2 regions of the Variovorax sp. YR750 genome follow, and region 2 is predicted to be linked to the other one. Evidence: predicted binding sites of a transcription regulator. Region 2 holds the regulator's gene; the other holds the start of a gene.
The links. Region 2 encodes HrcA, which represses chaperone genes, less so after heat shock. Its sites were predicted from a motif close to TTAGCACTCNNNNNNNNNGAGTGCTAA; they were not measured.

Region 1 (4,415 bases), on a different contig from region 2:
GTTCCTGCCGTACCTCTCGGGCGAGCGATCGCCGCACAACAACCCGAACGCGCAGGGCGTGCTTTTCGGCCTCACGCACGCGCATGGCCCGGCGGAGATCGCCTACGCCGTGGTCGAGGGCGTGAGCTTCGGCCTGCGCGACGGCTTCGACACCCTGCGGCTGCCTGCCGACATGCCGCTACGCGAGATGGCGCTTGTAGGCGGCGGTGCGCGCAGCGTGTGGTGGGGGCAGCTGCTGGCCGACATCTTCGGCGTGACGCTCACTCTCTACGCGGGCAGCGAGACGGGCGGGGCGCTGGGGGCGGCGCGGCTGGCATGGCTGGCCGATGGCGGCGAGGTCGCAAAGGTGTGCACGCTGCCGCCGGTGAAGCAGCAGTTGATGCCGTCGACCGAGGGTGCCGATGTCCGCAGGACAAGGCACGCGCGCTTCCAGGCGCTGTACAAGTCACTGCGAGACCAGTTTCAGTAAACGGCACGATTGCCACGACCATGAAAAAAGCCCGTCGGAGACGGGCTTTTTTCATTTCGCGGGACACCGCGGATCCGGCTTGGCCGGTCCGCAGGTGTCGCCCCCGGTAGGGGGTAGGCGTAGCGGACACGAAGTGTCCGCGCAGCCTGGGGGCGAGCCAATTACATGCCCATGCCGCCCATGCCGCCCATGCCACCCATGTCGGGCATGCCGCCGCCGGCAGGAGCGTCGTCCTTCGGAGCGTCAGCCACCATGGCTTCGGTCGTCAGCAGCAGCGAGGACACCGAGGCGGCGTTCTGCAGTGCGGTGCGGGTGACCTTCGTCGGGTCCAGGATGCCCAGCTCGAGCATGTCGCCGTACGTGTCGTTGGCGGCATTGAAGCCGTAGTTGCCCTTGCCGGCCAGAACCGCGTTCACCACCACCGAGGCTTCGCCGCCGGCGTTGTTCACGATTTCGCGCAGGGGAGCTTCGATGGCCTTCAGCACCAGCTTGATGCCGGCGTCCTGGTCGGCGTTGTCGCCCTTGACCTTGTCGCCCACGGCTTGCTTGGCGCGCAGCAGAGCCACGCCGCCGCCGGCAACCACGCCTTCTTCCACTGCAGCGCGGGTGGCGTGCAGGGCGTCTTCGACGCGAGCCTTCTTTTCCTTCATTTCGACTTCGGTGGCAGCGCCAACCTTGATCACGGCAACACCGCCGGCCAGCTTGGCCACGCGCTCTTGCAGCTTTTCACGGTCGTAGTCGCTGGTGGCTTCCTCGATCTGCACGCGCACTTGCTTCACGCGGGCTTCGATGTCGGCAGCAGCGCCGGCGCCGTCGATGATGATGGTGTTTTCCTTGCCCACTTCGATGCGCTTGGCTTGACCCAGGTCGGCCAGCGTCACCTTCTCGAGCGTCAGGCCCACTTCTTCAGCGATGACCTTGCCGCCCGTCAGGATGGCGATGTCTTCCAGCATGGCCTTGCGGCGGTCGCCGAAGCCAGGAGCCTTGACGGCCACGACCTTCAGGATGCCGCGGATCGTGTTCACGACCAGCGTAGCCAGGGCTTCGCCTTCGACTTCTTCGGCAATGATCAGCAGGGGACGGCCAGCCTTGGCGACTTGTTCCAGCGTGGGGAGCAGGTCACGGATGTTGCTGATCTTCTTGTCGAACAGCAGCACGAAGGGGTTGTCGAGCAGCGCCGATTGCTTCTCGGGGTTGTTGATGAAGTAGGGCGACAGGTAGCCGCGGTCGAATTGCATGCCTTCGACGACGTCCAGTTCGCTTTCGAGCGACTTGCCGTCTTCGACAGTGATCACGCCTTCCTTGCCGACCTTGTCCATCGCGTCGGCGATGAGCTTGCCGATGGTTTCGTCGCTGTTGGCCGAGATCGAGCCGACTTGAGCGATTTCCTTCGACGTGGTGGTGGGCTTCGAAGCCTTCTTCAGCTCTTCGACCAGGGCCGACACGGCCTTGTCGATGCCGCGCTTCAGGTCCATCGGGTTGATGCCGGCGGCCACGTACTTGAAGCCTTCGCGAACGATGGCTTGTGCCAGCACGGTCGCGGTGGTGGTGCCGTCACCAGCGTTGTCGCTGGTCTTGGAGGCCACTTCCTTCACGAGCTGGGCGCCCATGTTCTGCAGCTTGTCCTTCAGTTCGATTTCCTTGGCGACCGACACGCCGTCCTTCGTGACGGTGGGGGCGCCGAACGAGCGCTCGAGCACCACGTTGCGGCCCTTGGGGCCCAGGGTCACCTTGACTGCGTTGGCCAGGATGTTCACACCCTCGACCATGCGTGCGCGGGCTTCGCCGCCGAAGACTACGTCTTTTGCTGCCATGTTCTATTACTCCGAATGGGGATCTGTTGAATTACTTCTCGACGACTGCGAACAGGTCGTCTTCCTTCATGACGAGCAGCTCGTCGCCGCCGACCTTGACGGTCTGGCCGCTGTACTTGCCGAACAGGACGCGGTCGCCGACCTTCACGGTCAGTGCGGCCAGTTCGCCCTTGTCGTTGCGCTTGCCCGGGCCCACGGCCAGGACTTCACCCTGATCGGGCTTCTCGGCGGCTGCGTCGGGGATCACGATGCCCGATGCGGTCTTGGTTTCGCTGTCAACACGCTTGACGATCACGCGATCGGCCAAAGGACGAAGTTTCATTGCATCTCCTGGATGTATGGATAAGAAACGGGTTTGTGGTCGGGTGCCGGACCGGAGCCCGGCAGCCCATCGGCTGGAAGCGAGGGCTGTTAGCACTCATCAGCAGCGAGTGCTAATCATAAGGGCAATCGATGACGTTTCAAGGATGCGGGGTGGTTGCGGGCGCCATTGGGCCGTCCAATCTTGGCTTTAATTTGCCCGGGTAAAATTGGAGCCAGAGGAAAGCCGCCGGCGCTGCGCAGGCCTGCTCCCTTCAGCCAGCCCTACCGCAATACCAGAACCGGCAGCGATGATCGAACGAGAACCTGCTGCGTCTCGCTTCCCAGCAGGAGGCGCTTGAGACCCTTGCGTCCATGGGAGGCCATCACGATCAGGTCGCTCCTGTGCTTCTTCGCCGCGGCGACGATCGATTCGGCGACCAGGTCGGAGCTGGCCTGAGCCGTCCTGATCCGCACGCCGCGTTCCCGCGCGCGGTCCCGAATCTTGTCGAGCATCGCCTGCGCCTTGTCCGCCCACTGCTTCTCGATGCGGCCGATGTCCTCGGCGGAGAAGCTCATCAAACCTTCGAAATAGCTCTTGGGGTAACGGGGAACGACGGTCAATGCGACCAGGTCCGAGTCGTTCTGCACCGCCAGCGCGATGGCGCTGTCGACGGCCTTCTTGGAAAGGGCCGTGCCGTCGGTGGCGACGAGGATGCGTTTGAACATGAGGGGCTCCACGTTGTGTGCGGCCGAGCTTAGGCAGGCACCGCGCCATGCGGCTTGATTCAGATCAAGCGCCTCGCGTGGTGCGCCTCTTAGGCTCGGCCGATGAATGCCACGCTCGCCCCCGACCGCGCCGCGATCCCCGTACTTCCTGCCCCAGCCGGCGACCCGGCCTGGCAGGTGCTGGATGACCCGGCCGAATGGCCCGCGTTCGGCCGCGAGCTGGATGCCGCCGACGGCGGCCGCTGGGAGTCGCAGGTCGTGGTCGAGGGCATGCACTGCGCGGCCTGCGCGTTCACCGTCGAGGCCGCGCTGCGCCAGGTGCCGGGTGTGATCGATGCGCAGGTCAACGCGGCGAGTCGGCGCGCCCGCGTTGTCTGGTCGCCTGCGCAGACCCGTCCTTCGCGGTGGTTCGAGGCCTGCGCGAAGGCCGGCCATCCGCTGCTGCCGGGCGGCGACCGTTCCGCCAGGGAACTGCGCCGGCGCGAATCGCGGCTGGCGCTGTGGCGCTGGCTGGTCTCGGGCTTCTGCATGATGCAGGTGATGATGTACGCCTATCCGGCCTACGTCGCACGGCCCGGCGACATGAACGCCGATTCGGCGCAGCTGCTGCGCTGGGCTTCGTGGGTGCTGACCCTGCCCGTCGTGCTCTTCTCCTGCGGCCCCTTCTTCCGCAGCGCCTGGCGCGACCTGCGCATGGGCCGGGTCGGAATGGATCTTCCGGTGGCCTTCGGCGTGCTCGCGACTTTCGCGGTCAGCACTGCCGCCACCTTCGATGCCACGGGACCGCTCGGCCACGAGGTCTACTTCGACTCGCTGACCATGTTCGTCTTCTTCCTGCTCACGGGCCGCTGGCTCGAGGCGCGCCTGCGCGAGCGCACCGCCGGCGCCCTCGACGCCTTGATGAACCGGCTGCCCGACAGCATCGACCGCCTCGCTCCCGACGGCAGCTGGAGCCGGGTGGCCGTGCGGCGGCTGGTGGCGGGAGACGTGGTGCGCGTGCGCCCCGGAGAAGCCTTTCCCGCGGACGGCGTAGTGATCGAGGGCGACACCAGCGCCGACGAGGCGCTGCTGACCGGCGAGTCCCGGCCCGTGCCGCGTCCTCG
Region 2 (4,415 bases):
CGGCGCCTTCGCGCACCGCGCCGGCATCGGCGCGATTGCCCAGCGCCAGCTGCAGCGCGTCGATCAGGATGGATTTGCCCGCGCCGGTTTCGCCGGTCAAGACCGTGAAGCCGCCGGACAGGTCGAGTTCGAGTGATCGCACGATCACGAAGTCGCGCAGTGCGATGCGTCGCAGCGCCATTTCAGGAGCCCCCTTCGTTCCAGTGAAGTTTCTTGCGCAGCGTGTCGAAATAGCTCCAGCCGCGCGGATGCAGGAAGCGCACCCGGAAGTCGGAGCGGCGCACCACCACGCGGTCGCCAATCGCGAGCGAGGCCAGCGACTGCATGTCGAAATTGGCGCTGGCGTCGCGCCCGCCGACCAGCTCGATGACGATCTCGTCGGCGTCGGGCAGCAGCACGGGGCGGTTCGACAGCGTGTGTGGTGCGATGGGTACCAGCACCCAGCCCGGCACGGCAGGATGCAAGAGTGGCCCGCCGGCCGACAGCGCATAGGCGGTCGAGCCGGTGGGCGTGGCGATGATCAGGCCGTCGGCGCGCTGGTTGGCCACGAAATGGCGGCCCACCGACACGCGAAGCTCGACCATGCCGGAGGTGGCGCCGCGATTGACGACCACGTCGTTCATAGCGAAGGCGTCGAACACCGATACGCCGTCGCGCACGACCTGCGCCTGCATCAGGCTGCGGTGGTCTTCCTCGTATTCGCCGGCCAGCATCGGAATGAGCGTGGCCTGGTAGTTGTCGAGCGGGATGTCGGTGATGAAGCCGAGCCGGCCGCGGTTGATGCCGATCAGCGGAATGCCGTAGCTGGCGAGCTGCCGGCCGATGCCGAGCATGGTGCCGTCGCCGCCGACCACGAGGCCTAGGTCGCAGCGCTGGCCGATTTCCTCGACGGTGAGGGCCTGGTAGCGCGGATGGGCGGGGGCGCCGTCATCGGCTTCTTCGCACGTCGGGCGCTCTACGAACACCGTGCAGCCCTGGGATTCGAGGAAGGCGCCGATGCCCTCCATGACGCTGTCGCGCGCATCCGCCTGCGCCCGGGCGCCGGAAGCCTGGTATTTGCCGATCAGGGCTACGTGACGAAAGCGAGAGGTCATATCTCACAAATTACAACACTAAAATCTTGCAATGCTGGACGACCGTGCCAAGTTGCTGCTCAAGACGCTCGTCGAGCGCTACATCGCTGACGGGCAACCCGTGGGGTCGCGGACGCTTTCGCGTTCCTCGGGGCTCGATCTGTCTCCGGCAACCATCCGCAACGTCATGTCCGACCTCGAGGCGCTGGGGCTGATTGCCAGCCCGCACACCTCGGCTGGCCGCATTCCAACGCATCGCGGCTATCGCCTCTTCGTCGACACGATGCTGACCGCCCAGCGCGAGCAGATGACCGCGCCGAGCCTCGCGCCCGACCAGCCGCAGAAGGTGATCGCCAATGCGGCGCACCTGCTGTCGAACATGTCGCAGTTCGTCGGCGTGGTGATGGCGCCGCGGCGCGCATCGGTGTTCAAGCAGATCGAGTTCCTGCGGCTGTCGGAGCGCCGCCTGCTGGTGATCATCGTCTCGCCCGACGGCGACGTGCAGAACCGCGTGATCTTTCCGGAGGCCGACTATTCGCAGTCGCAACTGGTCGAGGCCTCGAACTACATCAACGCGAACTATGCGGGCCTGACCATCGAACAAGTGCGCGACCGGCTGCAGTCCGAGATCGAGATGCTGCGTGGCGAGATCGCGACGCTGATGCAGGCCGCTGTGCAGGTCAGCTCCGAAGTGCTGACCGAGGCGCAGGAAGACGACGTCGTGATCTCCGGCGAGCGCAACCTGCTGGCGGTGAGCGATTTCTCCAGCGACATGGGGCAGCTGCGCCGCGCCTTCGAGCTCTTCGAGCAGAAGGCTCAGCTGATGCGCCTGCTGGACGTGTCGAGCAAGGCCGAGGGCGTGCGCATCTTCATTGGCGGCGAGAGCCAGGTGGTGCCGTTCGAGGAGCTGTCCATCGTCAGCGCCAACTACGAGGTCGACGGGCAGGTCGTGGGCACGTTGGGCGTGATCGGGCCGACGCGCATGCCTTACGAGCGCATGATTCAGATCGTCGACATCACGTCGCGTCTGGTGAGCAATGCGCTGAGTCATCGCAAGTAGGTCGCGCGGCGCGAATAGAATCGTTCCGCGTGGGCCGTTAGCTCAGTTGGTTAGAGCAGCGGACTCATAATCCGTTGGTCGCTGGTTCAAGCCCAGCACGGCCTACCACCACTCCCTCGGCGATTCGATCTTTGCATCTTTTGTCGTGCTTTCGGGGAGCAGCCAAAAACAGGCTATAATCGAGAGCTTCGCGGCTGTAGCTCAGCTGGATAGAGTACTTGGCTACGAACCAAGGGGTCGTGGGTTCGATTCCTGCCAGCCGCACCATCTTGAAAATGCCCGGAAGATTCGTCTTCCGGGCATTTTTCTTTTTCGGGCTTTGCGCTACTTTCGTGACAGTTCGCCCGAGTAAATCCGAAAAGGACAATAAAGCGGGCTATAATCGCTAGCTGTGCGGCTGTAGCTCAGCTGGATAGAGTACTTGGCTACGAACCAAGGGGTCGTGGGTTCGATTCCTGCCAGCCGCACCACTATAAAGAAAGCCCGCAACGCGAGTTGCGGGCTTTTTTCTTTTCGGAGGTTTGGCGTGAACAAGGCATTCACCAAGGAAACGGATTCCGACGGAGACGACGACGGCGCCGATGGTGCCTCACCGCCGATCCCTGCGGGCGGCAAGAACTACATCACACCCGACGGCTACGCGCGCCTGCGCGACGAATTGCTGCAGCTGATGGACGAGGAGCGCCCGAAGATCGTCGAGACCGTGCACTGGGCCGCGAAGAACGGCGATCGCTCGGAGAACGGCGACTACCTCTACGGCAAGAAGCGCCTGCGCGAGATCGACCGCCGCATCCGCTTTCTCACCAAGCGCCTCGAGATCGCGGAGGTCACCGATCCATCGGTGCACCATGGCCGCGATCAGGTCTTCTTCGGCGCCACCGTCCTTTATGTCGACGAAACAGGTGCCGAGCGCAGCGTCACGATCCTCGGCATCGACGAGGCGGAGAGTGCGAAGTCGCAGGTTAGCTGGATATCGCCGATCGCGCGGGCGCTCTTGAAGTCGCGCGAAGGTGATGTGGTGAAGCTCGTCACGCCGGGTGGGGCGCACGATGTCGAGATCCTGTCCGTGAGCTATCCGGTGCCGGGCCCGGCTGCGGAATAAGGGCAGGTCAGGGCGCGGGAACCGTCCTGGAGGCGGTCAGCACTGAGGCCGTACGCCGCGCCGCCCTCAGCACCGCATCCAGATGCGCGCGGTCGCGCACTGCGATCACGAAGCGCAGGTCGGTCGAATCCTGCGGAGTTTCGTCGGCCATCTCCACATGCGTGATGTCGGCTTCGGCATCTGCCAGCGTGGCCGCGACACGCGCCAGCACGCCCTTGTCGTTGCGCACGGTGATCACCACCCCGGTCTCGAAGGCACGCGTCGGCTCGTCCGCCCACTCGACGGCGAAGAAGCGCTCGCTGTCCTTGTGGCGCAGCCGCTGGCCGACGCCGCAGTCTTCGGTGTGCACCACCAGGCCTTCGCCATGGCCGAGGTAGCCGACGATCGGGTCGCCGGGAATCGGCCGACAGCACAGCGCGAAGCGCACTGAAGAGTTCTCGCTGCCGTCCAGCGTGACAGCGCCTTGCGACACCGTTTCATGCGAAATGAAGCGCTCGCGGCTCAACAGCAGCGCGTCGGGCCGTTCGCCCAGTTCGGAAAGCATTGCCACCAGACGCTTCGCGACGATGCTCGCGATGCGTTTGCCCAGGCCGATGTCGGTCAGCAGTTCGGAGCGGGTGCGGTTGCCGGTGAAGCGCAGCAGCTTCTCCCACAGCGCCTGATGTTCCTCGTCGTCCTCGGGCAGCTTGCTCAGGCCTTCGGCGCGCAGCGCCTGCGCGAGCAGCTTCTCGCCCAGCCCTTCGGATTCGGCATGCGCCAGCGTCTTCAGGTAGTGGCGGATCTTGGAGCGCGCCCGGCCGGTTCGCACGAAGCCCAGCCAGGCAGGATTGGGCGTCGACACCGGTGCCGTGATCACCTCGACCACGTCGCCGTTCTTGAGTTCGGTGCGCAGCGGCACCTGGTCGCCGTTGATGCGCGCGGCCGAGGTGTGGTCGCCGATGTTGCTGTGAATGGCGTAGGCGAAGTCGACCACCGTGGCGCCGCGGGGCAGCGCCATGATCTGGCTCTTGGGCGTGAACACGTAGACCGCGTCGGGAAACAGGTCGACCTTGACGTGGTCCCAGAACTCGGCGGCGTCGCGCGTCTCGTCCTGGATGTCGAGCAGCGACTGCAGCCACTTGGTGCCCAGCCGGTCGTTGCTGGCGGCGTTGGGCTCGGCGGCCTTGTACAGCCAATGTGC

Region 1: the regulator HrcA is predicted to act here: its motif matches at 2,695-2,721, upstream of BMY35_RS07635 (co-chaperone GroES).

What each region holds. Positions count from the first base shown of each region.
Region 1 covers NZ_FOBJ01000003.1:236,994-241,408, reverse strand. Annotated here, with positions in the region: gene xylB (xylulokinase) at 1-469, shown strand, start outside; gene groL (chaperonin GroEL) at 631-2,283, opposite strand; gene BMY35_RS07635 (co-chaperone GroES) at 2,315-2,605, opposite strand; gene BMY35_RS07630 (universal stress protein) at 2,869-3,312, opposite strand; gene BMY35_RS07625 (heavy metal translocating P-type ATPase) at 3,415-4,415, shown strand, end outside.
Region 2 covers NZ_FOBJ01000027.1:13,627-18,041, forward strand. Annotated here, with positions in the region: gene recN (DNA repair protein RecN) at 1-181, opposite strand, end outside; gene BMY35_RS36015 (NAD kinase) at 183-1,094, opposite strand; gene hrcA (heat-inducible transcriptional repressor HrcA) at 1,126-2,133, shown strand; tRNA gene BMY35_RS36025 (tRNA-Ile) at 2,165-2,241, shown strand; tRNA gene BMY35_RS36030 (tRNA-Arg) at 2,324-2,400, shown strand; tRNA gene BMY35_RS36035 (tRNA-Arg) at 2,527-2,603, shown strand; gene greB (transcription elongation factor GreB) at 2,660-3,235, shown strand; gene BMY35_RS36045 (RelA/SpoT family protein) at 3,243-4,415, opposite strand, start outside.